Regions from separate parts of the Arthrobacter sp. Y3221048 genome, predicted to be linked through region 3. Evidence: predicted binding sites of a transcription regulator. Region 3 holds the regulator's gene; each other region holds the start of a gene.
What was found. Region 3 encodes HrcA, which represses chaperone genes, less so after heat shock. Its sites were predicted from a motif close to TTNGCACTCGNNNNNNNCGAGTGCNAA; they were not measured.

Region 1: groL (chaperonin GroEL) is a predicted target of HrcA. The motif match lies at 7,335-7,361, and genes of this name have one in related genera.
Region 2: groES (co-chaperone GroES) is a predicted target of HrcA. The motif match lies at 8,871-8,897, and genes of this name have one in related genera.

What each region holds. Positions count from the first base shown of each region.
Region 1 covers NZ_JBNHHX010000003.1:765,558-776,129, reverse strand. The annotation lists gene AC5RVS_RS12455 (sialidase family protein) at 1-1,049, shown strand, start outside; gene AC5RVS_RS12450 (threonine/serine exporter family protein) at 1,189-2,817, shown strand; gene AC5RVS_RS12445 (siderophore-interacting protein) at 2,876-3,763, opposite strand; gene AC5RVS_RS12440 (uracil-DNA glycosylase) at 4,059-4,814, opposite strand; gene AC5RVS_RS12435 (DUF3263 domain-containing protein) at 5,113-5,421, shown strand; gene AC5RVS_RS12430 (LytR C-terminal domain-containing protein) at 5,483-6,133, shown strand; gene AC5RVS_RS12425 (cold-shock protein) at 6,342-6,548, shown strand; gene AC5RVS_RS12420 (TM2 domain-containing protein) at 6,617-7,126, opposite strand; gene groL (chaperonin GroEL) at 7,523-9,151, shown strand; gene AC5RVS_RS12410 (DUF4031 domain-containing protein) at 9,249-10,172, opposite strand; gene AC5RVS_RS12405 (RNase H family protein) at 10,256-10,572, shown strand, end outside.
Region 2 covers NZ_JBNHHX010000002.1:635,161-645,732, forward strand. The annotation lists gene AC5RVS_RS07700 (zinc-dependent alcohol dehydrogenase) at 1-793, opposite strand, end outside; gene AC5RVS_RS07705 (hypothetical protein) at 913-1,137, opposite strand; gene AC5RVS_RS07710 (glutamate--cysteine ligase) at 1,324-2,472, opposite strand; gene AC5RVS_RS07715 (THUMP-like domain-containing protein) at 2,561-3,823, opposite strand; gene AC5RVS_RS07720 (hypothetical protein) at 3,966-4,160, shown strand; gene AC5RVS_RS07725 (maleylpyruvate isomerase family mycothiol-dependent enzyme) at 4,250-4,849, shown strand; gene AC5RVS_RS07730 (iron ABC transporter ATP-binding protein) at 4,900-5,658, opposite strand; gene AC5RVS_RS07735 (iron chelate uptake ABC transporter family permease subunit) at 5,655-6,662, opposite strand; gene AC5RVS_RS07740 (ABC transporter permease) at 6,655-7,683, opposite strand; gene AC5RVS_RS07745 (siderophore ABC transporter substrate-binding protein) at 7,736-8,686, opposite strand; gene groES (co-chaperone GroES) at 9,031-9,327, shown strand; gene groL (chaperonin GroEL) at 9,461-10,572, shown strand, end outside.
Region 3 covers NZ_JBNHHX010000006.1:119,110-129,619, forward strand. The annotation lists gene lepA (translation elongation factor 4) at 1-1,121, shown strand, start outside; gene hemW (radical SAM family heme chaperone HemW) at 1,166-2,395, shown strand; gene AC5RVS_RS16425 (TetR-like C-terminal domain-containing protein) at 2,343-2,969, opposite strand; partial or broken gene AC5RVS_RS16430 (monooxygenase family protein) at 3,100-3,321, shown strand; gene AC5RVS_RS16435 (DUF4870 domain-containing protein) at 3,557-3,979, opposite strand; gene AC5RVS_RS16440 (DUF3097 family protein) at 4,089-4,931, opposite strand; gene hrcA (heat-inducible transcriptional repressor HrcA) at 5,078-6,091, shown strand; gene dnaJ (molecular chaperone DnaJ) at 6,166-7,299, shown strand; gene AC5RVS_RS16455 (16S rRNA (uracil(1498)-N(3))-methyltransferase) at 7,302-8,129, shown strand; gene AC5RVS_RS16460 (GerMN domain-containing protein) at 8,148-9,059, opposite strand; gene AC5RVS_RS16465 (PhoH family protein) at 9,429-10,510, shown strand, end outside.

The sequences.
Region 1 (10,572 bases), on a different contig from region 3:
TGCAGTTCGCGGTGATGGGGGAGGGTGCGCGGGCGAGGGCGGCCTCCTGCTACAGCGACGACCACGGGGACACATGGACCATGGGAGAGCCGCTGCCGGCACGGGCCTCCGGCCCGGTGGCCGCGGAGGACGGCGGTAGTGCCGCCGTCTGCCTGACCGACGGCCGGGTGCTGCTGCATACCTGGGCTGCGCCCCGGCGGTGGGCGGCGGTCTCGGACGACGGCGGGCACAGCTATGGGCCGCTGCAGCCGGTCGACGAACTGCCGGATCCCGGGAGCAGTGGCACCCTGGTCCGATTCGACGGGCTGCCGGCCCTGGGCGGGCTGGCCGCACCGGCGAGCAACCGCTGGCTGCTGGCCGCCAACTGCCAGGACCCGCTGCTGCACCGCAATGTTGTGCTAAGCCTGTCGCGGGACAACGGTCACTCCTGGCCGCACAAGCTCACGGTTCACGGGAGCGGTGCCACCGGGCCGGCCGCCGTGCGGCTGCCGGACGGCCGCATCGGAGTGCTGTACCAGCGGCACGGCGGCCGCGAGATCGTCTATGCCACGGCAGATCCGGGGCTGCTGCTGGCGGCGTGGCCGCGCGGGGCAGTCACGTCCCGGGCCGACGGCGGCGCGGGAGGGCCGAGGCCCGTGACCGGACCGCTGCCGGTGCCGGGGGACTACCCGCTGCGCTTCGACATGGTGCTGCACGCGGTCCGCAGCACGCCCGAGGGCCAGCCGGGGCCGGGCTACCGTGCCGGGGACGTGCTCGTCTTTGCCGGACGGGCAAAGATGCTGGGACCGCAGCACCTGAGGGTGCGGTTATCCGGTGGGTTCGACAACTCCGCGGATTTCCCGCCGCAGGACCTGGGTCCCGGCGGGGAAGCCCGCTTCCTCCATCCTGTCCGCACGGTGACCCGCGCGGACGTTGCGGCCGGAGGCTTGACCGTTTCCTTCACCTGCACCGCTGTCCCGGGGGACAGCCCTTCCGGTGGCGCCCCGGTGGCGAGCCTGACGCGGAAGTTCAGCATCGACGTCGTCAGCGGTGAAATCCGCGAGGCGTGACGTGCGCCTCGGCGCCATGCCGGTGACCTGCCAGCGAGGTGTGCAAGGATTTAACCCGGGATCAACGAGCGCCGCCGTGACGGTGGCGGTGACGCAGAACGGAGAGGGATTGCAGGACAAGGACCCAGACCAGGAATCCATGTCACCCACGACTCCGCAGGCGGGGATGCTGCCGATCATCAAGCCGAAGAACATTCCGGCCAACGATGCCGGCAGCGGCTCCGGTGCCGGCCGCGCCGGTTCGGTCGCAGGACCCCAGCCCACCCACCCTCCGGTGCCACGTCCGACGGACCGGCCGGTAGCCAAGCAGGTCAAGCCCGTCCCCAGCGGCACCGCGCCGCTGCCCGCCTCCGCGGCAGCCTCGCGCTCCAACGCGGCAGCCCGCCGGATGCTGCGCAAGCTCGTGCAGGGCGAGGCGCCGCCCACTGCGCCGATGAGCATCGTCGAGAGGCTGGCCGGCAGCCCCTACGCGAACCCGATGATCCAGACGGGCGGGGTCGATGCCTCCGCCCGCATCACCCTGGATTTTGCCCTGGACGTGGCGGAAACCATGTTCCGCTACGGGGCCGGCGCGCTGGAGGTGGAAACCAGCATCATCGCCGTCACCGCGGCCTTCGGGCTCAGCGACATCGACGTGGACATCACCAACCAGTCCGTGGTGATCAACTACGCCAAACCGGACACGATTCCCATCACCGTGATGCGGGTGGTGCGGTCCTGGACCAACAACTACGCCGGCCTGTCCCTAGTGCACGAACTGGTCACCGACATCGTCAACGGCGGGGTGGGCCGCAGCGAAGCCAAGGAACGGCTGCAGGAGATTACCTCGCGTCCCAAGCCCTTCGCCCGGTGGATGGCCATCGCGGCCGGCGGCGTGTTCTCCGGCTTCATCATTGCCTTCCTCGGCGGCAGCATCTTCGCGGCCCTCGTGGGCGGCATCTCCACCGTGCTGATGGGTTTGGTGGGACGGAAGCTGAGCAAATGGCGGATGCCGGACTTCTTCATCACCGGCATCGGCGCCTGCCTGGCCACCGTCATGGCGCTGCTGTTCTGGGCGCTGCACGTGCCGATGAGTCCGTCGCTGGTGATCGCCGGCGGCATCCTGTTCCTCCTGCCGACCGGTCGGCTGGTCTCCGCCACCCAGGACGCCATCAACGGCTTCCCGGTCACCGCGTCGGGGCGTTATCTCTCGGCCTTCTTTACCTTCGCCGCGATTGCCGCCGGGGTCGCCGTGGGGCTGGTAGGCGGCTCGATGCTCGGCGTCAGCCTGCCCGAAGTCTTTGTGGATGGCCAAGGCCAGTACCCCTACGTGGTCCGGGCGCTGCTGCTCGTCGTGGCAACCATTGCTCTCTGCATGACCGAGCAGACCAAGCTGAACATGCTGCTGCCCACGGCCGCCGTCGGGCTGGTCGGGCTGTTGATCTACGACCTCGTGGTGTGGGCGGGGATCGGGGACCGGATCGGACCGGCCGTCGGAGCCGTGGTGATCGGGTTCCTCGGGCGCATTGTGGGCCTGCGGATGGGCTCGCCGCAGCTGGTGGTGGCGGTCCCGGCGGTGCTGTTCCTGCTGCCCGGCCTGTCCGTGTTCCGGTCCATCTTCGAGCTGACCGTCAACACCGAGGCGCCTTTCAACGGCATCCTGGGGCTGTTCAGTGCGCTGACGGTGATTTTGGCGATCGCCGGCGGTACTGTGCTCGGCGACAACCTGGCCCGGCCGTTCACCAAGGGGCTGGGCTCGAACGAAAACCGGCGGGCCCGGCGCCGTTAAGGACGCCGGAACCGCCGGGTGCGGGATGGGCCTGGCGATCGGTTGGCGCCTGGTCGGATCAGGCCGGGTAATTCTCCGGGAAGATCTGGCCCGCCGCCGTACGCTTCTCCGCTTGGAAGGCGTCTTCGGCCCGGCCGTAGGCCCAATAGCCCGATATCGAGACCTGGTCCCGGGACAACCCGTGGTCCTTGAACAGGACATCGCGCAGGGACTTCACCTCGCCGCGCTCGCCGTGGACGAATGCATCCACCCGGCCGTCGGGCCAGTTCAGGCCGGCTATGGCGTCGCGCAGCAGGGTTGCGGTCCCGGGCGTTTGGCCGCGCCGGAACAGCCAATGGATCTCCAGGTTGGCCGGAGCGTCCAGTTCCTGCACGTCCGCCTCGGAATCCACTTCCAGGAAAGCATGGCCGCGGGCGTCCGGGGCCAGTGCCTCCATGGCGGCAGCAACTGCCGGCAGTGCCGCATCGTCGCCGGCCAATAGGTACCAGTCGGCGTCGGGATCGGGCCGGTACGCGCCACCGGGTCCGTTGAACATCATCCAGTCGCCGGGCTTGGCCTGCGCGGCCCAGGGCCCGGCGAGGCCTTCGTCGCCGTGGACCACAAAGTCGACCACCACTTCGCGGGTGTCGCGGTCCAAACGGCGCACGGTGTAGGTGCGGGTGACCGGCAGCTTGTCGGCCGGAAGCGTTTCCTTCAGCTCCGCGACGTTGACCGGAAGCTCCACGTCCAGCGCGGGGTCCAGGAAGAAGATCTTGATGTACTGATCCGTGGCGTCCTTGGCCGCGAACCTTTCGGCGAACGAATCGAACGCCTCGCCGCCCGCGTAGACCCGGACCATGTGCTGTGAAATCCACTCGGTGCGCGTCACCTGGAGGTTGGTCTGCACCTTCGGCGGCCGAGCGCTCCGTCCCGCACGGGCGGGGGCTGCTGCCGGTTGTGTCTGCATCCTGCACTACTCCTGACGAAGGGAAACTGCTACTTAGGACAACCTAATCCACCGGTCAGGTAATCCCAATTTGCGGATGGGGAAGGTCACACGCGCCCAGGAACGCGCGAACCCTCACCGCGAACCGCTTGGCCTCAGCGGTCCGCGCACGGTCCCCGCTGTCCACGTTTGGCCGAAACTGTCCATGTCTTGGAAACCGTTAAGCCCTTGACCTGCGGCGACGCCGGACCCTTGCGCTAAACATGGACAAAAACGTCTTGGCGGCCAGCCGGAAGCCCACGTCGCCCAGCCCCGGCTAGCGCAGTTCCCAGTGCACGGGGTCTGCGCCCTGTGCGGCCAGCAGTTCGTTCACCCGGCTGAACGGCCGCGACCCGAAAAACCCGCGGGACGCCGACAAGGGGCTGGGGTGCACCGTCTCGATCCGCGGCACCTGCTCCAGTACCGGAGCCAGCTGCTGGGCTTCGCGGCCCCAGAGCAGTGCCACCAGCGGGCCGCCGCGCTGGGCCAGCGCCCGGACCGCGAGTTCGGTGATCTGCTCCCACCCCTTGTTGCGGTGCGAGCCGGCCTTGCCGGCCTCCACGGTCAGCGCCCGGTTAAGCAACAGCACGCCCTGGTCGCTCCAGGCGCTCAAATCTCCGTGCTGCGGCGGCCGGATACCCAGATCCATCTGCAGTTCCCGGTAGATGTTGGCCAGGCTGCGCGGCAGCGGACGCACGTGCCGTTCGACGGCGAAGGCCAGTCCGATCGAGTGTCCGGGCGTGGGATAGGGGTCCTGGCCGACGATCAGCACCTTGACCTTGGACAGCGGCCGCTGGAACGCCCGCAACACGTTGGCCGGCGCGGGCAGCAAGGTCTTGCCGGCGGCGCGCTCCCCGTCCAGATAGGAGGCCAGGTCCCAGAGCAGCGGTTCGGCCGGAGCGAGCACCTCGGCCCACTCGGGATGAATAACGGCGGAAAGCTCCTGCGGGGAGGCAAACGGGTACGGGGCGCCAAAGTCCGCGGCAGGCGGGTGGGCTGGCAGCGGAAAGAGGGCACCGTCGTCGTAGTTCACCGTTCTATCTTTGCGGAAACCACCCGCCGGCAGGCAATCGGGGACCGCGGGCACTGCCGGCCAGCGAACAAGCACGCGCCACCGGCACTGCCTCAATCAGGCGCGGCGGGCACTGCCGGTAGCTGGCGCCGGCGGCACCGCGGGCACTCCCGGCAGCGGCCAGCCAGGCAGCGGGCGCTGCCGGCCAGCGGCCGACCCGGACCCGGCAGGCGGGGTGAATGACACGCTTGTGATTCGCACTTATTATGGGAGGCGGTATTGATTGCTGTCAGCAAGTACTAGGAAGCGCAGGTGTGTTGTGGCAGGTTCGGCCGAGGCCAGTGCCTTTTCCCTCGAGGCCGAGGTTGACGACGCCAGCCCCCTGAGCGAACGCGACCAGCGGATGCTGGCCCTGGAGCGGCAGTGGTGGAAGTATGCCGGAGCCAAGGAACAGGCCATCCGCGAACTGTTCGACATGTCCGCCACGCACTACTACCAGATCCTGAATGCGCTGATCGACACCGAGGATGCGCTGGCGCACGATCCGATGCTGGTGAAGAGATTGCGTAGACTACGTACGTCCCGCCAGCGCGCGCGCACTGCTCGCAGGCTGGGCACCGACGCCTAGATCCGGGACGGCCTGGTAGGCCGGTTTCCGTTTCTCCACCACCAAGGATGCACTGTAAGCGATGACCAAGTACCCCCGGGATGAGTTCGACCAGGTCCCTGAAACTTCAGACCGCCACGGTGTGCACCGCGCCCGCATGGCGACGCCGAAGTCCAACGGCCTGGGCCTGATCGTCCTGGCTGCGGTACTTGCACTGGCGGTGGGGGCCTTGTCGTTCTTCGTGCTCCCGCTGCTGGGGAGCGGGGGATCTCCGACCCCGGTGGCCGCGCAGTCCAGCGCCGCAACTGCCTCGGCTTCACCGTCGGCGACGGCACAGCAAACCAAAACCCCGGAACCAAAGGATACAGCCACTCCGAAAGCCACCGAAGAGGCGACCAGCGAGCCCACGGATGAGCCCACCGAGGAAGCAACCGAGGAGCCCACGGAAGAGGCCGCCGCGGTCAACAAGCAGGATCCGGTGATGATCCTCAACGGCACCGGCGTGACCGGATTGGCCGGAACGGTATCGCAGAGGGTGCAGGCGGACGGTTGGTCGATCGCGGTCGTGGACAACTGGGGCGGCGCGCCGCTGGCCGGTTCGGTAATCTTCTACAACCCGGGCCAGGAAGCCAATGCGCGGGCGCTCGGTGAATTGCTGGGCATCAGCGCTTTGCAGGCAAACGGCAACGTCTCGCAGTACGTCACCGTGGCGCTCGGTCCCGGCTACCAATAGACGCAGCCGCCGCCGGCCGGGCCGCCGATAGGCCTGGCGCCGGATTCGCAGTACCCGTAGGAAGCGCCCGCCCGTGCGGAATTCGGTTACGCCTCAATAACTTAAGTGTGCCGCAGCTCACTTTTCCGCCCCTGCTTGGTTTAGGGTAAAACCACTCTGCCGCCGAACCGTCGGCGGCAGGCTGGAACTACTGAGTATGGAGAACGCTATGGCGCTGGGAACCGTCAAATGGTTCAACGCGGAAAAGGGCTACGGCTTTATCACCGTGGACGAAGAAAATTCCGATGTTTTTGTCCACTGGTCCGCTATTCAAATGGATGGTTACCGTTCCCTGGATGAGGGGCAGCGCGTAGAGTTCCAGATCGGCCAGGGCCAGAAGGGTCCGCAGGCCGAAGAGGTCCGGGTCGCGCCGTAGCAGACCCGCAACGACGACGGCGGCGGAGGCCGGGGTGCCCCGCCGCCGGTTCGTCGCGCCGATGGGGCCTACTCCTTCAGCGGGACTCCGCGGGCATCGCGCTTGAACGGTTCCGCCCCGACCAGGATCATGATGCCCTCGACGAAGCCCCAGACGGCGCCGAGGCCAAACGTCAGGAAGGTGACCACAATCTGCACCACGCCGATGGCGACGTGGCCCAGATAGAACCGGTGCACGCCCAGGCCGCCCAGCAGGATGCCCAGCAGGCCGCCGATCAGCCGCGACTTCTGCTCGGGGTAGTAGTAGCCCTGGGGAGCCCCGTAGTACTGCTGCTGGCCGTAGGGCTGTCCCGGCTGCGGGTACTGCTGTCCCGGGGCGCCGTAAGGTTGCTGGCCGAAGGGCTGCTGCCCGGGGGCGGGCTGCTGCTGCCCCGGAACCCCGTAACCGGGCTGCCCGGAAGGCCGCTGGCCGGATGCGCCGTACGGCGGTTGGCCGCCGAGCGGCCTCGTCGGGTTGGGGCCCGGCGCCAGGGGTTCGGTGGGGTTGCTGATGTTCTTTTCGTCCGGTGTTTCAGACATGGTTCTCCGACCTTTGCCCGGTGCCGGGCCGATAGTTCGCTTGCGCTGTCTTACCTGCCAATCTACGCGGGAGCGAGCGGCCGTTTCCATGGGGGTCCACCCTGATTGTTGGCCCGGGGGCGCTCAGGGGTAGCGCGATCCGCGAAGCGGTCCGGCCGGCCGCCCCCCAACAGCTTGCACTCGACACCTGCGAGTGCTAATTATTGAGTTAGCACTCTCGCGGGCTGACTGCTAAGAAAGCCCGTAGGGAGTGAAACCCGCCACCTCGGTGAGGTGAGCGGCGCGGCGTACAGAAACCGCCGTCGTCGTGAGCCGTCCGTCGCGGGCACCGCAGGTGGCCAGCAGCCGTCAAAAGCTGCGTCCAGTGTCTATTGTCCAGAAGGGACGTAAGCCGCTATGGCAAAGATCATTGCATTTGACGAAGAGGCCCGCCGCGGCCTCGAGCGCGGATTGAACATCCTCGCTGACGCCGTGAAGGTGACCCTCGGCCCGCGTGGCCGCAACGTCGTGCTCGAGAAGAAGTGGGGCGCCCCCACGATCACCAACGATGGTGTATCCATCGCCAAGGAGATCGAGCTGGACGACCCGTACGAGAAGATCGGCGCCGAGCTGGTCAAGGAAGTCGCCAAGAAGACGGACGACGTCGCCGGTGACGGTACCACCACCGCGACCGTCCTGGCCCAGGCCCTGGTCAAGGAAGGCCTGCGCAACGTTGCTGCCGGCGCCGACCCGCTGAGCCTGAAGCGCGGCATCGAGAAGGCCGTTGACGCCGTCACCGCCGAGCTCATCGCTTCCGCCAAGGAAATCGAGACCAAGGAACAGATCGCCGCCACCGCGTCCATCTCCGCCGGAGATCCGCAGATCGGCGAGCTGATCGCCGAGGCTCTGGACAAGGTGGGCAAGGAAGGCGTCGTCACGGTCGAGGAGTCCAACACCTTCGGCCTGGAGCTGGAGCTCACCGAAGGCATGCGCTTTGACAAGGGCTACCTGTCCGCGTACTTCGTTACCGACGCCGAGCGCCAGGAGACGGTCCTTGAGGATCCGTACATCCTGATCGTCAACTCCAAGATCTCCAACGTGAAGGACCTGGTTGGCATCCTGGAGAAGGTCATGCAGTCCGGCAAGCCGCTGCTGATCATCGCCGAGGACGTCGAGGCCGAGGCCCTGGCCACCCTGATCGTGAACAAGATGCGCGGCACCTTCAAGTCCGTTGCGGTTAAGGCTCCGGGCTTCGGCGACCGCCGCAAGGCCATGCTGGCCGACATCGCCATCCTGACCGGCGGCCAGGTCATCGCCGAAGAAGTCGGCCTCAAGCTGGAGAACGCCACCCTGGACCTGCTGGGCCAGGCCCGCAAGGTGGTTGTCACCAAGGACGAGACCACCATCGTCGAAGGTGCCGGCGAAGCCGACGCCATCGCCGGCCGCGTCAACCAGATCCGCGCCGAGATCGAGAACTCCGATTCGGACTACGACCGCGAGAAGCTGCAGGAGCGCCTGGCCAAGCTGGCCGGCGGCGTTGCAGTCATCAAGGCCGGTGCCGCAACCGAGGTCGAGCTCAAGGAACGCAAGCACCGCATCGAGGACGCCGTCCGCAACGCGAAGGCTGCCGTTGAGGAAGGCATCGTCGCCGGTGGCGGCGTGGCCTTGATCCAGGCCGGCGCCAAGGCGTTCGCCAACCTCACCCTCGAAGGCGACGAAGCAACCGGCGCCAACATCGTCAAGGTTGCCATCGACGCTCCGCTGAAGCAGATCGCCCTCAACGCCGGCCTGGAGCCGGGCGTCGTGGCCGACAAGGTGCGCGGGCTGGCCGACGGCCACGGCCTGAACGCTGCCACCGGTGTCTACGAGGACCTGCTGGCTGCGGGCGTGAACGATCCGGTCAAGGTCACCCGCTCTGCCCTGCAGAACGCGGCGTCAATCGCCGGCCTGTTCCTGACCACCGAAGCCGTTGTCGCCGACAAGCCGGAGAAGGCCGCTCCGGCCATGCCGGGCGGCGACGAGATGGGCGGCATGGGCGGCTTCTAAGCTTTCCCGCCACCACCTCGGCCCAATAACAGGCCACGGTTTAGCGAGGCGCGGTTCCCGTCACGGGAGCCGCGCCTCGCGGCCTTAACCCCTCGCCTTACCGCCTCTCCGGGCGGAGCCAGGCCCGCCCCTCGTACCGCCAGGCTTCTAGCTCCGCGGAGAGGTTCTGCCTTGCACGCTCCAGCCACTTCTCCCGGGCCGCCGGTGTCCGGTACAGCGGATCCAGCGTCAGCAGACGGCGGACGACGGCGGTGCGCCCGGCGGCGAAGTCGGCGTCGGGCACGTGCGCATAGTCTTTGCGGACGTCCCGGACATAGCTGCGGTACTCCGCCGGTGGTGCGCCGAGGATGGACAGGTCGGCGTCGCACAGCAGGGCGCCGGACTCATCCTGCGGGCTGGGCGAGTGGCTGGCTGTGAGCAGGACCAGCCGGACCACTTCGGCCGTCTCGTCACCGCTGCAGCCGGCCGCCGGCAGGCAGGCAGCCGCCAGGTCTGCCGATTCCTGTTCATCCACGCCGGGCCGGCCGTTGTAGACGGCGTCGTGGAACCAGGCCGCCAACCACACCGGCCGCGGCCGGGGACCGGACGCGGCGGGGGAAGTGAGCTGTTCCAGCGCCTCCAGGACTGCCAGCAGGTGGCCGGGGCCATGGTAGTGGCGGTGTGGTTCTGCCCAGCGGTCCAGCAGGTCGCGGCCGAGGTCCTGCTGCCCGGGCAGCAGTTCGTTCCACCGGCGCAGCAGTACTCGGCGCAGTTTTTCCGGGCGTTGACGGGCCGGTACGCGCAGCCCGCTCGCCTGCAGCCGGCGGGTCAGGTCGCCGGCGCTGACCTCGACGGCACCCAACTGGACCAGCTCGCCGTAGCGGCTGGCCGGCACGTCGTAGTGATCCCGGTCGAAGGCCCGCTCGCGGATACCGGCGGCCGCGGCGAAGCGGTGCAGTTCGGCCAGCGAGGTGTCAGAGACCAGGTGGGAAAAGTGGGTGCCGTGCGCCGGCCAGAGCGGAGGATCGATGAGTATTGCCACGTGCCCCAGCCTAGGGCCAGGAATGTTTGCCATGTGCCCGCCCAGGGCCAGGAATGTTGGCCGGATCTGAAAAGATGGAGATCATGACTATCACTGCTGCCGCCGATGGCTCTGCGCTCGGCAATCCCGGTCCGGCCGGCTGGGCCTGGTACATCGACGACACCGCGTGGGCTGCCGGCGGCTGGCCGCACGGCACCAACAACCAGGGCGAGCTGATGGCCGTGCTGGACTTGTTCCGGGCCACGGCTCACCTGCCGCAGGAACACCTGCGCGTGTTGTGCGACAGCCAGTACGTGATCAACTGCGTGACCAAGTGGATGCCGGGCTGGAAGCGGCGGGGCTGGAAAAAGGCCGACGGCAAGCCGGTGCTGAACGTCGACATGCTCAAGGACATCGACGC
Region 2 (10,572 bases), on a different contig from region 3:
GGGTCAGATTGCCGTCCGCCTCGGCTCCCACGGCGTCAATCGCCACGTCCGCCCCGAGGTCATCGGTCACCTTCTTCAGGTGCACCACGATGTCGTCATACTCGACGAAGTTGCAGGTCTCCGCATGCGCGAAGGTGCGGGCCATCTCCAGCCGGTATTCCAGGTGGTCGATGACGATCACCCGCCCCGCTCCCATGAGCCAGGAGGACTTTGCGGCAAACAACCCCACCGGTCCGGCTCCGAAGACCACCACGGTGTCGCCTTCGACGATGTCGCCCAGCTGCGCCCCGAAGTACCCGGTGGGCAGCGCGTCGGTGAGCATCACGGCGTCCTCGTCGTCCATCCAGTCCGGGATCAGGGCGGGGCCGACGTCGGCAAAGGGGACCCGGACGTATTCGGCTTGGCCGCCGTCGTAGCCTCCGCTGGTGTGGGAGTAGCCGTAAATGGCGCCCACGGCCGTGGCGTTCGGATTCACGTTGTGGCAGTTGGAGTACAGTCCCCGCGCGCAGAAGTAACAGGACCCGCAGTAGACGTTGAACGGCACCATGACCCGGTCGCCCGGTGCGAGGTTCCGGACCGACGGCCCCACTTCGTGGACCACGCCGATGAACTCGTGGCCGAACGTCATCCCGACCCGGGTGTCGGGCATCATGCCGTGGTAGAGGTGCAGGTCCGAGCCGCAGATCGCGGCCAGTGTCACCCGCACAATGGCATCATTGGGGTGTTCGATCGCGGGGATGTCTTTTTCTTCTACCCGGGTCTTGTAGGGCCCGCGGTACACCATGGCTCTCATCTGTGCCTCCTTGAGGAAGCGGATAGTCGAGTGCCCGCAAGCTTCACACGCCCGGCCGCAACGGTCAAGGCCCCGGAGCCGCCCGGGTGGCCGCGCTGCCTGGGACGGGTGGGGTGGTCCTAGGTGCCGTTGCCGGGTTCCCGGGGGGACGCCGGTTTCTTGTCCTCGTCTTCCCGTTGCTCCTCGGACCGACGGTCGACGTCCGGTTCTATGGCAGCGTCCAGGCCGGCGGAACCGGCATGGGGCGGGCCGTCGGATTCCTGGTCCGAGGCCGCGGCATCCGCCTGGTACAGCGCCTCGTCGTCAGCGTGCTTTTCCCCGGCCATGGCCAGCCTTTCCCGCATCCGGCTCCGGTATTCCTTGGGGCAGAGCCTACCCCTGTTCAGCACGAAACGGGACCGGATTCGGCCGGAAACGGGAGGTAATCTCCGCGCCGGCCGCCCGGACGGAAACCGGGGCACGGCGGCAGCCGGGACCCTGCCGGAGCCGGAGCCGGAGCCGGCGCCGGCGCGGAGGCTTCGGCCGGCGGGTCAGTTGCTCCCGCGAAGCTGGCCGACCACGTCGAGGACGACGGCGCGCAGGTCGCCGTTGTGTTCTGCGGCGACCCTGCGCTGGCGCTGGTAGCCGGCGCCGGCTTCGAGGATCTTCTCCACGTCCGCCAGCTCCTCGCTGCAGCCGAGCTTCCTGGCGACCGGCTCCAGCCGGTTCAGCACGTGTTCGCGCAGGTGTTCCGTGACCGGCATTTCCTTGCCGGCGGCGTTGAGGATGATGATGGCGTCCATGCCGTAGCGGGCCGCGCGCCATTTGTTCTCCTGCACGTGCCACGGCGGCATGGTGGGGATGGCCCAGCCGTTGTCCAATGCGGTGGAGAACTCGTCCACCAGGCACTGCGTCAGCGCGGCGACGGCCCCGACGTCCTGCAGGGTGGACAGCCCGTCGCACACCCGCATCTCGATGGTGCCCAGCGCGGGAACCGGCCGGATGTCCCAGCGGATCTCGCTGATCGTGTCGATCACCCCGGTGGTGAACATGTCTTCGACGTAGTCCTCGTACACAGCCCAGCTGGGGAACTGGAACGGCAGCCCGGCGGTGGGCAGCTGCTGGAACATCAGCGCGCGTTGCGAGGCGTACCCGGTGTCCTCTCCCGCCCAGAAGGGGGAGGAGGCGGAGAGCGCCTGGAAGTGAGGGAAATAGTTGACCAGCCCGTCCAATACCGGCAGGGCCTTGTCCCGGTGGTCCAGGCCCACGTGCACGTGCACGCCGTAAATCACCATCTGGTGTCCCCACCATTGGGTGCGGTCGATCAGCTTGGCGTAGCGTTCCTTGTCGGTGACCGGCTGCAACCGCGGTGCGGCAAACGGATGGCTGCCGGCGCAGAAGAGCTCCACGCCCATCGGGTCGGTGACGTCGCGGACGGCCGCCAGGGCGCTGCTCAGGTCCGCTTTGGCCTCGCTGACGGTGTTGCAGATGCCGGTGACCAGTTCCACGGTGTTCAGCAGCAGCTCCTGCTTCACGTGCGGGTGCTCGTCATCGTCCCGCAGCTCGGGGTGCCCGGCGCGGACGGCGTCCAGCACCTGCTCGGCCACCGAGACCAGTTCGCCGGTCTGGGCATCCACCAGCGCCAGCTCCCACTCAACCCCGAGGGAGGATTGGGCGGACCGTGCGAAATCGATGTACAAACGTTGCTCCGTCTCTGGCGGGACCGGCTGCCGCCGGAGGTACACGTCTGGCGCCAGCGGGGCCAAGACACAGCTTGATTCTAGTGCTTCAGGGCCTGGCGGTGCGCTCGCGGCTGCGGGTGCCGGCGGCGGGAACGGGTTCGACGACGATGGCGATCCGGTCCTCGCCGACCCTAGTCAGCACCAGGGTGGCCTTGTTCGGCCCCTTGCCGGAACCGGTCAACAGGGTCTTGCGCAGCTCGTCCGGTGCAACCGATGTGCCGCGTTTCTTGATCTCGAGTGTGCCGATCCGGCTCGCCTTCACCCAGGCCTTGAGCTTCTTGACGTTGTACGGCTTGACCTCCAGCACCCGGTACGCCCGGGCGAAGGGCGATTGCTGCAGGTGCGGGGCGCAGATGTACGCGATGTGCTCATCCAGCAAGTGCCCGCCCAGGCCGCGGGCCAGGTCGGCCACCAGCCCAGCGCGGATCACCGCGCCGTCGGGCTCATACAGGTAGCCCGCAGCCGGTCCGATCGCCACGTCCTGGTTGGCGGGGTCGTAGTTGACGGCGCTGGTCAGCTCGGCGGTGCCGCCGGCACCGGTGACCAGGGCTGCGCGCCGGATGCCCGGCCTGGCCAGCCGGTTGAACCACAGCGCAGCCTCGACCACGTCGCCGTCGACGGATACCCACTGGGCCTCGCAATTCTCCGGCAGCGCCTCATGGGGAATCCCGGGACCCATCTTGACCCCCACCGGCATGCCCCCGTCGGCCAGCCTTTCCACGAAGGACAGCGGCGGAGAAAACGCCTCCGGGTCGAAGATGCGGGTCGTGCCCGAGGCCGTCGTCGTCCGCCGCGCCGGATCCAGCCACACGCCGTCGATCCCGGTCAGGTCCAGTCCCTCTGCGTCGGCGTTGACCACGGTGGCGGTTGGCCACGGCATCAGGTTGATGGTGGCCACGGCGGCGGTGGTCTCATCCCGTTCCACGGCGGTGACCCTGCGGTCCAGGCTGGCCAGCGCCATGGCGTCTGCGCCGATTCCACAGCCCAGGTCCGCGACGTGCTCCACTCCGGCGGCCTGGAACCGCTGGGCGTGCAGGGCGGCGATGTTCAGCCGGGTGGCCTGTTCCAGTCCGGCCGGGGTGAAAAGCATTTTCTCCGCGAACGGCCCGAACTTCGCCTTGGCCTTCGCCCGCAGCCGGGACTGTGTCATGGCAGCCGAGACCAGTTCGGGGGAGTGGCCGGCCTTGCGCAGCTCCGTGCCGATGTGCAGGCTCTCCGCCTCGGAATAGGGGCCGAGCGAGTTCAGCAGCTCCCAGCCTTCCGGAGTGAGGATCGGTGCAATGCTCTCGGCGTGGGTCTCGGGTGCCATGGTTTCAAGCCTAGTGCAGCAGAATCAGGCCGGCGGACCGGCCGATTTTCGCCTCGGGGGCGGGGATGGGTAGTTCTCCCCATGGCCGGATATGCTGGGACTCCGTAGAGTCGGTAAGGAAGCTTACTGTGAGGAGGCGTGCATGATGTCCACATCCATTGACGGGTACGACATTGATACCGACGCTTGCCAAGCCGAGATTGAAGCGGAACTTGGCGAGCTGATCGAGGCCGGCAACCGTGCCCACCAGGGCTGGCAGGCCCTCTGGAACGACGTCGCCGCAGGCGTCGGTGCACCGGTTCCGGGATGGCAGCCGGAGATCCGGCGCCTCGCCTGAACCTTGCGCGACGGTGGCTCCCGGCCGAACCGGCGTGCGACGCATGGGGGAAGCTGGTCGTTGCCGTCCGCCGGCCGTAGCATGGGCGCATGATCCAATCGGCGGCAACGTTCCTGTCCGCGGGCCGGTATTTTCGCGAAGTCCTGGCAAACGTGCCGCCGACCGCGTGGAACGCTCCCGGGCTGGACGATTGGAGCGTCCGGACGCTCGCCGGACATACCAGCCGCGCGCTGTCCACTGTGCTGACGTACTTGGGGCGTCCCGCGGGGACAGTCCAGGTGGAATCCGCCGCCGATTATTACCTGGCCACCGGACTGGCGAATGATCCCGGCGTCACCGAGCGGGCCATCGCCGCGGGCAGGGAGCTGGGGCCGGACCCGGTGGACATGGTGGACCGGCTGCTGGCCCAGCTGGAGAACACGCTGCCGTTGACCGAAGACCGGGTCATCGAGACGGCCGCCGGCGGGATGCGCTTCAGCGACTACCTGCCCACCCGGATCTTCGAACTGGCCGTGCACACTCTTGACCTGTCCCGGGCCTGCGGCCTGGTGGCCGAGCTGCCGCGCAACGTGGAGCTGGAGGCCGGGCGCCTGGCGATGGAGATCGCCTCGGAACGCGGCGACGGCGCGCTGGTGCTGCTCGCCCTGACCGGGCGGACCATGCTGCCGGGCGATTTTTCCGTGGTCTGACGCCTTGCCGGCCCGCGGACAGCCGCGCCGGCTGGGAGCCGCAGCCGGCGTCAGGCGAAGTAGACGCCGATCCGGTTGCCTTCGATCTCCTCGATGCGGATGTCGATGTCGTAGACGTCGCGCAGTACATCCGGCTGCATGATCCGGGCCGGCGGGCCCTGGTGCACCAGGCGGCCGGAGCGCATGGCGATGATCGAGTCCGAGTAGCAGGACGCGAAGTTGATGTCGTGGATAACCAGCACAACGGTCTTGCCCAGCTCATCGGTCAGCCGGCGCAGCAGCCGCATCATTTCCACCGAGTGCTTCATGTCCAGGTTGTTCAGCGGTTCGTCCAGCAGCAGATAGTCGGTGTCCTGCGCCAGCACCATGGCGATGAAGGCCCGCTGCCGCTGGCCGCCGGAGAGTTGGTCCACAAACTTGTCCGCCATCGACGTCAGGTCCAGGTAGTCCAGCGCCTGCTCGATCTGGGCGAGGTCGGCGGGGCCCGGCCGGCCGTTGTTGTGCGGGAATCGGCCGAAGCCCACCAGGTCCCGCACGGTCAGGCGGACGGTCAGCTGGTTGTCCTGGCGGAGGATCGCCATCTTGCGGGCCAGTTCCTTGCCCGGGGTGCTGCCGACGTCGAGCCCGTCGATGGTCACCGCCCCGGCGTCCATGGGCAGCAGCCGGGAGACCATGGACAGCAGCGTGGACTTGCCGGCGCCGTTGGGGCCGATGATCGAGGTGATGCCGCCGTCCTTGATGTAGCAGCTGACGTCGTCCACCACGGTCTGCGTGCCGTAGGTCTTGGAGACTCCGGAGACGTGGATCATTTGATGGAGCCTTTCAGCAGCAGGGCGATGAACAGGAGGCCGCCCGCGAATTCAATGACGATGCTCAGCGCGGTATCGAAGCTGAACACCTGCTCGAGGACCAGCTGGCCGCCGACCAGGGCGATGGCGCCCAACAACACGGCGATGGGCAGCACGTACACGTGCCGGAAGTGCGAGCACAGCAGGTAGGCAAGGCTGGCCACCAGCAGGCCGAAGAACGTGATCGGGCCGACCAGCGCGGTGGAAACGGCCACCAGGATGGCGCACAGCATCAGTACGGTGGTGACGGCCCGCCGGTGGTCCACGCCCAGGTTCAGCGCCGTGTCCCGGCCCAACGCCAGCACGTCCAGTTGCCGGCGCATCCGCCAAACCGGGACGCTGGCCGCGGCAACGGCCACCGCGGATGCGGCCAGCAGCACGCCGTCCACGTTGTTGAAGCTGGCGAAGAACAGGTCCTGCAGGATGATGAATTCGCTCGGGTCGATCAGCCGCTGCAGCAGCGAGGAAATGCCGCGGAACATTGTCCCGAACACGATGCCCACCAGCAGCATCAGGTGCAGGCTCTTGCCGCCGCCGGTGAACAGCCAGCGGTAGAGCAAAAAGGAAAAGCCCACCATCAGCATCACTTCGATCACGAAGCGCACCGGCGCGCCCAGGCTCAGCAGCGCCTGCCCGCCGATGGCGAAGGTCAGTCCGGTCTGGATCAGCATGTAGAGGGCATCGAAGCCCATGATCGACGGGGTCAGGATCCGGTTGGCGGTCACCGTCTGGAACAACACGGTGGACACGCCCACGGCGTACGCCACCAGCAGCATCGAACCGACCTTGATGGCCCGCCGGGGCAGGACGTAGCCGAGGTTGCCGCGCAGGTCGATGGCCATGAACACGGCCACGAGGACGGCCGCCAGGAGGCCCAGCAGGATGATCCAGGTCCGCGGCCGGACCGTGGTGAGGGTGCGGCGCTTGTGCTGCGTCAGCGCGGCGGGAAGTACCGAATCAGCCATTCTTGCGGGTCCTCAGCAGCAGGTACAGGAAGATGGCGCTGCCCACGGCGGAGACGATGACGCCCACCGGGATCTCGTAGGGGTAGCGGATGGTGCGGCCGATGATGTCGCACAGCAGCACGAAGCCGGCGCCGAAGACTGCCACCCAGGGAACTGCGCGGCGGGCGCTGTCGCCGAACGCCAGCGACACCAGGTTGGGCACCACGAGTCCCAGGAACGGAATGGCGCCGATGTTGACTACCACCACGGCGCTGATCAGCGAGACGATGACCAGCCCCAGCGTCAGGACCCGGCCGTAGTGCAGGCCCAGATTGGTGGAGAATTCCTGGCCCATGCCGGCCATCGTGAACCGGTCCGCGCACAGGTAGCCGATCACCGCGAGCACCGCGACAATCCAGAGGAGTTCGTAGCGGCCGCGCAGCACGCCGGAGAAGTCGCCGATCATCCAGCTGTTCAGCGTCTGGAGCAGGTCGTAGCGGTAGGCAAAGAACGTGGTCACCGCGGCGATGACGCCGCCCAGCATGATGCCCACCAGCGGGACAATGAGCGTGTTGCGCAGCGGGATCCGGCGCAGCACCAGCAGGAACAGGCCGGTCCCGGCGGCCGCGAACACGGTCGCCACGGACATCTTGGCCAGCAGGGTGGCGCCGGGGACGGCCACCGTGACCACCAGGATGCCCAGCGAGGCCGACTCCACGGTGCCCACGGTGGAGGGCTCCACGAATTTGTTCCGCGCCATCAGCTGCATGATCAGCCCGGCAATGCCCAGCGCCGCGCCGGCCAGGATGACAGACAGGGTGCGCGGCAGCCGGCTGATCCAGAAGATGTCCCAGGCCGTCTGGTCCCCGGCCAGCAAGGCGGGCAGTGACACATCGCTGACGCCCACAAACATGCTGGCAATGGCCAGGATGACGACGGCGGTGCCCGCCCAGGCGAGCTGGGAACCGGATCCGCGGGCGCGGGAGCGTCCCGCCGCGGCTGTAACCGCCGGGGCCGGACTGGAAATCGTGGAGGAAGCCATGGATCGGGCCACCGCGCAGGCCGCCGGCGGGTCGCCGGCGGCCGTACGGGTGCTACTTCGTGATGGCTGCCTGGACGGCACTGATCATGGCGTCCGTATTATTCAGGCCGTAGCCCACCAGGTACCAGGACGCTGAATCCAGATAGGTGATGCTGTCGTTCTTGGCGGCGCTGGTGCCGTTGACCAGTTCGTTGTCCAGGACGGCCGCAGCGGCCTCCCCGGATTCGCCGACGGCCGCGTCGCGGTCGATCACGAACAGGTGGTCCGGGTTGGCCTCGGCGACGAATTCATGCGAGATGGCCTCGCCGTGCGGGCCCTCGGACTTTACGTCAGCGGCGGTCTGCACGCCCAGGACATCGTGCACGATGCCGAACCGGGATCCTGCCCCGTAGGCCGTCATCTCGCCGCCACTCGTCATCAGCACCAGGCCGGTGCCGGCGTCGGCGGCTGCGGCCTTGGTGTCCTCGATCTTCGTGTCGATGGCTGCCAGCTTTTCTTCGACTTCGGCTTCCTTGCCGAAGATCTCGCCCAGGGTCGCGGAGACTTCCTTGAAGCTCTCGATCGGAGCGGCGGTGTCAACGCTCAGGTCGATGGTCGGGGCGATTTTGCTCAGTTCCCCGTAGGCCTCGGCGGTGCGGCCCGAGATGATGATCAGATCGGGTGCGCCTTCGCTGATCGCCTCGAAGTCGGGTTCCTTCATGGAGCCGATCTTGGTGTAGTCGTCCCCGGCGTACTGTGCCAGTGACTCGGGGAACACTGCTGCTTCCGGGACGCCGTCGACCTCGACGCCCAGGGCGGTGAGGCTGTCCAATACCCCGAGATCGAAGGTGTAGACGGTCTCCGGGTTCACCGGCACGTCGGTGGTACCGGAGGCGTGCTCTACGCTGATCGTCTCGGCACCGGTACCTGCTGCGGCATCGGTCTGCTGGCCGCAGGCGCTCAGGGCGAGCATGGAAACGGCTGCGGTCATGGCCACCAGGCCGGACTTCAGGGGCTTTTTCACTGACTCTCCATCGTTCGTCAACGCCGGCCCGGGCGGGGTTCGGCATTAGGCAACATAAACGTTTGCTATTTGCGCGCAGCTTGAAGCTACCGGGTTAGGTTAGCCTTACGCAACTTGGCCGCCGGTCGACGGTGTCGATTTACGTCACACAGGGGTGGCCGCGGAAGTCGGCCGGCGCCCGCCGTTGGCACTCGCCTTGACCGAGTGCTAATCCTTCTCATAGAGTCGCAGTTAGCACTCGCCCCGTGTGGGTGCTAATACAAGGAACCGCCTGCCGGCACCGCGACGACGGCAGACATCTCCTTGGCCAACCTATTCGTAGCGCATGAAAAGGAGAGAGCCGAGTGTCGGTCTCCATTAAGCCTCTTGAGGATCGTATTGTTGTCCAGCCGCTCGAAGCAGAGCAGACCACGGCCTCCGGCCTGGTCATTCCGGACACCGCCAAGGAAAAGCCGCAGGAAGGCAAAGTTGTCGCGATCGGCCCCGGCCGCGTCGATGACAATGGCAACCGGGTTCCCGTTGACGTAGCCGAGGGTGACGTCGTCATCTACTCGAAGTACGGCGGAACCGAGGTCAAGGTCGGCGGGGAAGAGTACCTGGTGCTCTCCGCCCGCGACGTGCTGGCCATCGTCACCAAGTAAGGCCCATCAGCTGAGTCCGGCGGCTCGGGCGCGCGCAGTCGACGCCCGCAGCCGGAATCACGGACAACCGAAATGCCCCGGCTGCCTCCTATAGCAGCGCAGCCGGGGCATTTTGCGTGAAAGGAACAAATTCATGGCAAAGCAGTTGGAGTTCAACGACGCTGCCCGCAGGGCGCTGGAAGCCGGCGTCGACAAGCTCGCCAATACCGTCCGGGTCACCCTCGGTCCGCGTGGCCGCAACGTGGTCCTGGACAAGAAGTGGGGCGCCCCCACCATCACCAACGACGGCGTGACCATCGCCCGCGAGGTGGAACTCGACGATCCGTACGAGAACCTCGGCGCGCAGTTGGCCAAGGAAGTCGCCACCAAGACCAACGATGTTGCCGGTGACGGCACCACCACCGCTACCGTCCTGGCCCAGGCCCTGGTGAAGGAAGGCCTCCGTAACGTGGCCGCCGGCGCCGCCCCCGGCGCACTCAAGCACGGCATCGAGGTAGCGGTCGAGGCCGTGGCCGCCCGCCTGCTGGAGAATGCCCGCGAGGTCGAAGGCAAGGTCGCCGAGGTCGCCACCATCTCCGCCCAGAGCCCCGAGGTCGGCAAGCTGCTGGCCGAAGCGTTCGACAAGGTGGGCAAGGACGGCGTCATCACCATCGAAGAGGGCTCCAGCATGGAGACCGAGCTGGTGCTCACCGAGGGCATGCAGTTCGACAAGGGCCTGCTGTCGCAGTACTTCGTCACCGACCAGGAGCGCCAGGAGGCAGTCCTCGAGGACGCGCTGATCCTGATCTCCCAGGGCAAGATCTCCACGGTGCAGGAGTTCCTGCCGCTGCTGGAAAAGGTGCTGCAGGCCAACAAGCCGCTGTTCATCATCGCCGAAGATATCGACGGCGAAGCCCTCTCCACCCTGGTGGTCAACAAGATCCGCGGCACCCTCAACGTTGCCGCCGTGAAGGCACCGGGCTTCGGCGACCGCCGCAAGGCCATGCTGCAGGACATCGCGGTGCTCACCGGCGCCCAGGTCGTGTCCGCGGACCTCGGCCTGAAGCTGGACCAGGTGGGCCTCGAGGTGCTGGGTACGGCACGCCGCATCACCGTCACCAAGGACAACACCACCATTGTGGACGGCGCCGGTTCCGAGGCCGACGTGGCCGACCGGGTGGCCCAGTTGCAGGCAGAGGTGCTGCGCACCGATTCCGATTGGGACCGCGAGAAGCTCCAGGAGCGCCTGGCCAAGCTGTCCGGCGG
Region 3 (10,510 bases):
GCCACGAGCTGCTCGAGATCGGGGTCAGCTCGCCCGAACCCACCCCGTCCAACGGCCTGGGCGTCGGGGAGGTCGGCTACCTGATCACCGGCGTGAAGGACGTCCGCCAGTCCAAGGTCGGCGACACCGTCACCAACCTGCTCAAGCCGGCAGCGGAGTCCCTCGGCGGCTACGCAGACCCCAAGCCCATGGTCTTTTCCGGGCTCTACCCGATAGACGGCACGGACTACCCGGTACTGCGCGACGCGCTGGACAAGCTCAAGCTCAACGACGCGGCGCTGATCTACGAGCCGGAGACCTCAGCGGCCCTCGGCTTCGGCTTCCGGGTCGGCTTCCTCGGGCTGCTGCACCTGGAAATCACCCGGGAACGGCTTGAGGCCGAGTTCAACCTGGACCTGATCTCCACGGCCCCCAACGTGGTCTACGAGGTCACGCTGGAGGACAAGAAGATCCTGACGGTCACCAACCCGAGCGAATATCCGGACGGGAAGGTTTCCGAGGTCCGCGAGCCGATGGTCTCCGCCACCATCCTCGCGCCCAACGAGTTCGTCGGCACCATTATGGAGCTCTGCCAAGGCCGCCGCGGTGAAATGAAGGGGATGGACTACCTCTCCGAGGACCGCGTGGAGCTGCGTTACCGGCTGCCGCTGGCGGAAATCGTCTTCGACTTCTTCGACAACCTCAAGTCGCGCACCCGCGGCTATGCCTCGCTGGACTGGAAGGCCGACGGCGAACAGGTGGCCGATCTGGTCAAGGTGGACATCCTGCTGCAGGGCGAACAGGTGGACGCGTTCAGCGCCATCACGCACCGCGAGAAAGCCTACAGCTACGGCGTGATGATGACCTCCAAGCTGCGCGAACTCATCCCGCGCCAGCAGTTCGAGGTGCCCATCCAGGCCGCCATCGGATCCCGCATCATCGCGCGCGAAAACATCCGCGCCATCCGCAAGGACGTGCTCGCCAAGTGCTACGGCGGCGACATCTCCCGCAAGCGCAAGCTGCTGGAGAAGCAGAAGGAAGGCAAGAAGCGGATGAAGATGGTCGGCCGCGTGGAAGTCCCACAGGAGGCCTTCATCGCCGCGCTGTCGTCGGATGACTCCAAGGACAAGGCAAAGAAGTAGTTCGGCTGTGCATGTAACAACAACGACGGCGGAGGCCCGCCTCAGTGCCTAGCGTCCTGCCCGTGGGGGACCCGGCGCCGGCCGACGGCCTGCTGCCCGCCCAGGCGGCGGAAGGTGCGGAAGACCGCGCGTTCTGCCTGTATGTGCACATTCCGTTCTGCCGGGTGCGCTGCGGCTACTGCGATTTCAACACCTATACCGCCAAGGAACTGGGTTCGGGGGCGTCGCAGGATGAGTACTCGGGCACGGTGAACGCGGAGCTGGAGCTGGCCGCGCGGGTACTGCGCGGTTCCGGCGTGCCGGAACGGCCGCTGTCCACTGTGTTCTTTGGGGGCGGCACGCCCACCCTGTTGCCGGCGGCGGACCTGGCGTCCATGCTCGGCCAGGCGACGGGCCTGTGGGGTTTGGAATCGGGCGCCGAAGTCACCACCGAAGCCAACCCGGACTCGGTCACGCCGCAGTCGCTGCAGATCCTGGCCGACGCCGGTTTCACCCGGGTGTCCTTCGGCATGCAGTCGGCCGTGCCGCATGTGCTGAAGGTGCTCGACCGCACGCACGACCCGGAACGGGTGCCGCAGGCGGTGCAGTGGGCACGCGACGCCGGGCTGAACGTCAGCCTTGACCTGATCTACGGCACGCCCGGCGAATCCATCGCGGACTGGGAAGCCAGCCTCGACTCCGCGATCAGCTGCACGCCGGACCATATCTCCGCGTACGCCCTGATCGTCGAGGAAGGCACCAAACTTGCCGCCCAGATCCGCCGCGGCGAAGTACCCGGCATCGACGACGACGACCACGCCGCGAAGTATGAGATCGCCGACGCGCGCCTCGGCGCCGCAGGCTTCGGATGGTACGAGGTCAGCAACTGGGCCCGCACTCCCGGGGACCGCTGCCGGCACAACCTGGCCTACTGGCGCGGGGACGACTGGTGGGGAGCCGGCCCCGGCGCTCATTCGCACATGGGTGGCGTCCGCTGGTGGAACGTGAAGCACCCCGCGGCGTACGCCCAGCGCCTGGCCACGGGGGTCTCGCCGGCAGCCGGCCGGGAAACGCTGGACACCGGCACCCGTCAGCTGGAACACGTGATGCTGCAGACCCGCATCGTCGACGGGCTGCACACCCGGGACCTGGGGCCGAACGGCCGGAAGGCCGTGGCCGGACTGATCGCCGATGCCCTGGTGGACCCTGCCGCGGCGTTCGCCGGCACCATCCGGCTCACCCTCAAGGGCCGGCTGCTGGCCGACGCCGTGGTGCGGCGGTTGCTCGAGGACTGACCGCGCCGGCCTCCAGCGACCGGCCCACCCGGTGGAGGGCCGCCTCGTAGGCTGAGTCCCAGCTCCACCCCGCCGCCGGCGCGCCCGCCAGCTCCAGCGAGACGAGCCCGTGGACCTGGCCCCACACCACGCCAACCATGGACGCGACGTCGTCGTCCGAAGCCCCGGGAAGGGCGGCGGCAACGGCGGCGAACAGCGGCGCGATCGCCGGTTCCGCCGCGCCGGGCGTCGGCCGGCACGGCACCTGGCTGGCCAATGAACCGCCGAACATGAGGCCGTACAGGACCGGATGCTCCAAGGCCCACGCCCGATAGGCCCGGCCCAGCGCTTCCAGTCCATCGGGAGCGGCCCGCTGCTGGGCGGCCGCAAAGGAGGCAAAGCCGTCGTCGAGAATGGCGGTCAGCAATTCCGCCTTCCCGCCGAAGAGCGAGTACACCGCCGTCGTCGACGTCCCGGCCGCCGCCGCGATCGCCCGGAGCGACACCGCGGCCGCGCCGTCGCGGGCTATCAGGGCCGCGGCGGTGTCGAGGAGCCTGCGACGCAGCGAATCATCGTGGACTATGGGTCTTGCCATAACCCCAGTATTCCATAACACTGTTCTGTAACACTGTTACGAAAGGAATCGGCTCATGTCGGAACACGTACACACAGGACGGTTCACAGCCGATCCGGGCAGCGAACGGGTCACGGTCTTCCTTATCGGGATGCGCGCCAACCGCTGGTGGAAGATCGGTAAGGTGGCACGCACCGCGTCGGCGATGCCGGGGATGCTGGCACACCTGGCGGCATCACCGGAGGCCGGGCTGCTCGGCTTCCACCAATGGTTCGGGCGCACCACGATCCTGGTCAGCTACTGGAAGAGCCCGGAACACTTGCAGCGGTTCGCGTCCGACCGCTCGGCGCCGCACCTGGAACCCTGGCGTCGATTCATGCGGGAATCGGCCGGCAGCGGGGACGTCGGCGTCTGGCACGAAACCTACGAGACGGTGCCGGGGGGGCCGGGAGTCTATCTACAGCGACATGCCGCGCTTCGGTCTGGCGGCGGCGACCGCCCACGTGCCGATCGCGGCGGGGATGAACACCGCCCGGCAGCGGTTCTCCCGGCAGGCAGGCTAGGAGGGCGGCTGCGCTACCGGATCAGCAGCGCTACCGGAACAGGCGCTACCGGAACAGGCGCAGGTTGTAGGCGTACCGGTACGGAACGCCGCGGTTGCACTTGACGCCGGCAATGACGGAATTGACCGTCAGGAAGACCCAGATGGCGGCCGCGATGACGGCAAAGAGTCCGCTGACCGCCGGGATGACGATCAGCAGGTTCGCAATGATGGCCACCACCGTGGGCGGAACGGTGAAGTTCAGGGCTTCCTTGGACTCCTGGGCGGTAAACGGTCCACGGTCCTTGAAGATCAGGTAGATCGCCAGCGACGGGAAGCAGCCCAGGATGCCGCCGAAGTGCGCCATGGTGGCCCATTGCCGGTCCTCCGAAGGGGTCAGGGGCAAAGCGGACGCCGACGCGCTCTGGTACTGCTGGCGCGGAGCGGACTTGCGCTCCGGCTGCTGCTTACGAGCAGAGTTATCGGACACTGGACCTACCTTCGGAAAATCTGCTGATGGCTCACTTCTGTTCCTAGCCTAGCCGTTCCACCCCGCCGTCCGGTGCATTCCGCGGGCGCCGGCGCCGGTCGGAACCGGCTCAAACCGTCAGGAAATCGATGACTTCTTCCACCCGGCCCAGGAGGCTGGGCTCCAGGTCGGCATAGGTGTTGACACTGCCCAGCAGCCTCTTCCAGCCGTCGGCGATGTCGATCTGGGTCCGGTGCGGCCAGCCGAGGCCGGCGAGGATGCCGGTCTTCCAATCGGTGCCGCGCGGCACCACCGGCCACTGGGTCCGTCCGATCACGGAGGGTTTGATCGCCTGCCAGACATCGACATAGGGGTGGCCCACAATCAGTACGTTGCCCGAGGCTGCGGGCACGGCCATGGCGGCCTCGGCAATCCGCCACTCCTTGGAATTGGGGACCAGGTGGTCCACCAGGATGCCGAGCCTGCGCTGCGGCCCGGGGGAGAAGTCCGCCACTGCCGCCGCCAGATCGTCGACGCCGTGCAGGGGCTCGACCACGATGCCCTCCACCCGGAGGTCGTCTCCCCAGACCTTCTCCACGAGCTCCGCGTCATGCTTGCCTTCGACCCAGATCCGGCTGGCCCGCGCCACCCTGGCCCGCTGTCCCTCGACCTTGACCGAACCGGATGCCGTCCGTTGCCGGACGGGAGCCTTCGCGGCGGGCGCCGCCGGCACCACCTTCACCGGCTCGCCCTCGAACAGGAAGCCGAAGCCCAGCGGGAACGAGCGGACTTTGCCCCGGCGGTCTTCCAGCGAAACCAGATGCACGCCGCCGGACTTTTCCACCCGGACGACGGCGCCGACCCAGCCGCTCTGTGCGTCCTCCAGCACCAGGCCCGGTTCGGCGCCGATTTCGCGCAGTGCCCGGGCCTTGGGGGCGGTGAGATCCTGGGGGCCCCAGCCGTAGCTGCTCATAAGCTTTAAGTCCTCTGCTGGTTGTCGTCCTCACGGCACGGCCGCCCGACAATGCTAACAACGGCGGCGACGTATTAGACTTAGCACTTGGACGTGTTGAGTGCTAACAGTCTGTCCGCAGACGAGTTGGAGACAGGAGGAGTGCAGTGAGCGAGGTCCGGAGGCTGGAAGTGCTCCGCGCCATTGTCGAAGACTATGTGCACTCGCGCGAGCCGGTGGGCTCCAAGGCACTGGTCGACCGGCACAGCCTGGGCGTGTCGTCAGCCACCATCCGCAACGACATGGCGGCGCTGGAAGAAGACGGGTTGATCGTTGCCCCGCACACCAGTGCCGGCCGGATTCCCACGGACAAGGGCTACCGCCTGTTCGTGGACCGGATTTCGGACGTCAAGCCGCTCTCTGCTCCCGAGCGCCGCGCCATCCAGAAACTGCTGGACGGCGCCGACGACCTCGACGATGTCATGGAACGCACCGTGCGTTTGCTGTCCCAGCTGACCAATCAGGTGGCCGTGATCCAGTATCCGCAGCTGGGTGCCGCCAGGGTGCGGCACATCGAGTTCATCTTGCTGGGTCCGCGCAGGGTCCTGGCGGTGCTGATCGCGGACAACGGCAAAGTGGAACAGCATGTCGCGGCGCTTCCCGCGGACGTCACCGAGGATGCGCTGGCCACGCTGCGCGCCGCGTTCCTGTCCGCGCTGTCCGGCAAACCGCTGGCGGCAGTGCCGGGCCTGCTGAAGACCTTCCCGGTGCCGGCGGAGGCCGCGCCCGCGGGCACGGCCGAGGCCTTGGCGTCGCAGCTTGCACAGCTTGCCGCGGCCACGAACGAGGAGCGGATCCTGATGGCCGGCACGGCCAACCTGGCCCGTTCCACCGTCGACTTCCAGCTGAGCATCGGCCCCATCCTCGAGGCCCTCGAAGAACAGGTGGTGCTGCTGCAGTTGCTCTCCGAGCTGCACCAGGACGCCCGAGGCATGTCGGTGAGCATCGGCAGTGAAAACCCCTACGGTTCGCTGGCCGAAACCTCCGTGGTGGCCACCGGGTACGGCCCGGGCGCGACGGCGAAGGTCGGCATCCTCGGCCCCACCCGGATGGACTATCCCACCACCATGGCCGCAGTGCGCGCCGTCGCACGTTATTTGTCACGGATCCTCGCCGGCTAGCCACACGCCGCGCAGTGTCCGCACCGGCCGTCGTCGCCGGTGAACCGATCCCCAGGAAGTGAAGTACTACTAAGGTGAGTAACCACTACGACGCCCTCGGTGTCAGCCAAGACGCCTCGACCGAGGAAATCAAGAAGGCCTACCGCAAACTGGCCCGCAAACTGCACCCGGACGTGAACCCCGGCCCGGAGGCAGCCGAACAGTTCAAGCAGGTCAGCCACGCCTACGAGGTGCTGTCGGACCCGCAGAAGCGGCGCATCTACGACACCACCGGCAACGAGAACGGCACCGACAACGGCTTCGGCGGCGGCTTCTCCGGGTCCGGCTTCGCCTTCCAGGACATCTTCGAAAGCTTCTTCGGCGGCGCCGGAGCAGGCGGCGCCGGCCCGGCCTCCCGGACCCGCCGGGGCCAGGACGCCCTGATCAACGTGCGGATCGACCTCAAGGACGCGGTCTTCGGGGTCAACAAGAAGATCGAGGTGGACACCGCCGTCGTCTGCCCCACCTGCGACGGCAGCTGCTGCCGCCCCGGTACCAGCCCGCGCACGTGCGACATCTGCGGCGGCTCCGGCCAGGTCCAACGTGCGGTGCGGTCCATCCTGGGCCAGGTCATGACCACTGCCGCGTGCGGCAGCTGCCAGGGCTTCGGCACGATCATTCCCGACCCCTGCAACGAGTGCAACGGCGAGGGCCGCGTCCGCAGCCGCCGTTCGCTGACCATCAAGCTCCCGGCGGGTGTCGGGACCGGAACGCGGATCCAGCTGGCGGGCCAGGGCGAAGCCGGCCCGGCGGGCGGCCCGCAGGGTGACCTGTACGTGGAAATCCGGGTGAATCCGGACAAGAATTTCCTCCGCGAGGGCGACGACCTGCACGTCACTCTCTCGGTGCCGATGACCGCTGCCGCGCTGGGCACCGACCTGACCCTGGACACCTTCGACGGTGAACAGGAAATCAGCATCAAGCCCGGCACGCAGGCGGGCGAGACCCTCACCCTGCGCGGCCTGGGCGTGACCCACCTGCGCGGCTACGGTCGCGGCGACCTGCAGGTGCACGTGCATGTGGAGACCCCCAGCAAGCTGGATGCGGAGCAGGAGGACCTGCTGCGCCGGCTGGCCCGGGCCCGCGGCGAGGAATACACCGAGGGCAAGCTGGCGTCCTCCGGCACGGGCGTCTTCGCCCGCCTGCGGGACCGGCTCGGTAACCTTTAGGCGTGACCAGCCACCTGTTCTTCACCGCTCCCGGCGAGCTCGACGCAGTCGGCCCGGGCGACAGCTTCACCCTGGGCGGCGACGAGGCGCGGCACGCCGTCACTGTCAAGCGTATCGAGCCCGGCGAAGCCGTCGATCTGGCCGACGGGCGGGGCCGCCGGCTGGTCGGCGAGGCCGTCGCCGGCACCTCCGGACAGCTCACCGTCCGGGCACTGCAGGTCCTGCACGAGCCCAGCCCCGACCCGGAGTTGGTGCTGGTGCAGGCCCTGGCCAAGGGGAACCGCGACGAACTTGCCATCGAGGCAGCCACCGAACTGGGCGTCGATGCCGTGGTGCCGTGGCAGGCCGAACGCAGCATCGTGCGCTGGAAGGCGGACAAGGCGGCCAAGGGCGCGGCGAAATGGCAGCTGGCGGTCCGGGCGGCCGCCAAGCAGTCGCGGCGGGCGCGTGTTCCGGAGGTGGAGCCGCTGGTGGAACGGGCCGGGCTCTGTGCCCTGATCCGGGACAGCCGGCTGTCGCTGCTGCTGCAGGAGGACGCCGAGCGCAGCGTGGCCGACGCCCTGGACGGCGCAGGGTTGCGTGCGGGCCCATCCCCCGGGGAGCGCGGCGGAATCGACGACGGCGGTGCCTCACCCGAAGGGCGTACCGGCGGCGCGGCGCGCGTGCTGATGATTGTGGGTCCGGAAGGCGGGATGAGCCGGGCCGAAGTGGACGCGATGCTCGACGCCGGGGCGGTGGCCGTTCGGCTGGGTCCGCACGTCCTGCGTTCCTCCACGGCCGGACCCGCGGCCTTGACCTTGCTCAGCGAGTTGCTGGGCCGCTGGCGCTGACCGGGCGGGCAGAACTGCCTAGGTGACGGTGAAGACCTTGCTGTCCACATTCTGCCGTTCTTCGGTCCGCCCACCCTGGTCCTTCTGGAACACGTACAGCCGGTAGGTGCCCGGATCCAGCTTCTGGCTGAACCTGAACTCGCCGATCTGGCCGGCGTCTGCATCAACGCGGGCCGTGCCGTCCTTGACCAGTTCGCCTTCGGACGTGTCCGCGGAGTCGGCAATGCGGTAGATCTGCCAGCTCAGCTCCGATTCAAAGGCGACGCCGCGGCCGAACACCTCCACGCGTCCGGCGGAGGTGGCACCTTCGGCCGGATCGATGATCCACACCGGGGCCGCCAGGCTGCTGTTCCGGACCATCGGCTCGCCCAGCGGCACATGGCCAAAGGCTTCATACCCGTGGTGCCCGTCCACGAGGATGACCACTTCCAGGGGATTGTCCGACGTGCTCAGCCCGGCGTTCGCCGCCGCGGCCGTGGCGGTGTAGACCAGTTGCTGCACGGCCCGTTCGGCGATGCCGGCGTCCACGCGGCGGCTGAAGGCGTCCGAGGAGATGTCCAGCGTGATGACCGAACCGTTGGTGATGGAAGCGCCCACCTTGCCCGCGGGGCTGAGCGGATTGAAGTAGTCCGGATCGAGGGGCTGCAGCCGCGTCAGCGCGGCCACCGCCGTCGTAATGGGGTCACCCAGGTTTTCCGCCTGGCGGTACTCGCGGTACAGGAACACGTTCTCGGCGTTGGTGCCCAGCCAATAGATGGGGGAGAGCTCCGAGGAGCGCAGGGTCTCGACCGGCACGCTGGAGACCAGGGGGCTGCTGGCCGAACCGGGGTCGGTGGGATTGGGCATTGAGGTCTGTCCGCCGCCGCCACCGCCGGCGGCCTGCGGCGAACATCCGAGCAGCACCAGCGACGAGGCAGTGACCAGGGCCAACCACGCACCGAAGCGGCGTGTTGGGACCGGGCCTGCAGGCTGCCGGAGCTGGTTGCTGGTGATGCTTTCGATCCCTTCTGGCGTGCGGAATGACTGGGCGGAGGTGGGGCGGGAACGGGCGGCTGCCGCCCTTCCTGCCCCACTAGCTTGGCACACGGTGGGGGGGCTGATGGCTGCTTTAACCAGCGCTCAACCGGACTGATGCACGATTGATGCAGGATCGATACCAAGGCGTTTTTCGTCCCCGCAGAGGACTGTGCGGCGGCTCGTGCCGTAGCATGGACGTGTACCGTCAGCACCGGATCCGTTCCGGCTTACCGCTAGCAAGCGCCCACCGAAGGAGCGATGAAAGGCCATATCGGCCGGACTATGTCCCAATCACGCCTGGATGTCGATCCGCTGGGATCAAGCAGCCGTTCCGTCCATTTCGATTCGTCGGAACACATGGTCAGGGCGCTCGGTGCCCACGACGAGGTGCTGCGGGTCATCGAGTCGGAGTTCAGCGATGTGGACCTGCATGTACGCGGCAACGAGCTTTCCATCTCCGGCCCCGCCGACGCGGTGCAGCTCACGCTCAATGTGGTGGAAGAGATCCGCGCCCTGGCAGCGAAGGATACGAGGATCACCGCGCAGGTGGTCGCCCAGCTGCTGCGCATGCTCGGCGAACAGTCGGCGCAGCGGCCGGCCGAGGTCCTGACGCTGAACATCCTCTCCTCGCGCGGCCGCAACATCAGGCCGAAAACCCTGAACCAGAAGAACTACGTCGAAGCCATCGACAACCACACCGTGGTGTTCGGCATCGGCCCGGCGGGCACCGGCAAGACCTACCTGGCGATGGCCAAGGCGGTCCAGGCCCTGCAGCACAAAGAGGTCAACCGCATCATCCTGACCCGTCCCGCCGTCGAGGCGGGGGAGCGGCTGGGCTTCCTGCCGGGCACGCTCAGCGACAAGATCGACCCGTACCTGCGCCCGCTCTACGACGCCCTGCACGACATGATGGACCCGGAGTCGATTCCGCGCCTGATGGCCGCGGGCACCATTGAGGTGGCGCCGCTGGCCTACATGCGCGGGCGCACGCTCAACGATGCGTTCATCATCTTGGACGAGGCGCAGAACACCACTCCCGAACAGATGAAGATGTTCCTCACCCGGCTGGGTTTCGGTTCCAAGATGGTGGTGACCGGCGACGTGACGCAGATCGACCTGCCCGGCGGCACCAGCTCGGGCCTGAAGATCGTCAGCGAGATACTCGACGGCGTGGAGGATGTCCGCTTCTCCCAGCTGGACGCCACGGACGTGGTCCGCCACCGGCTGGTCAGCGACATTGTGACGGCATACAGCCGCTGGGACGAGTCCCGCCGCGGCGATGCCGGACATGGCGGTGGCGGCCGCGGCGATGGCGCCCGCGGGCCGCGCCGCTCGCCCGCGGCCAGGCGGAAGACGGAAGCGGA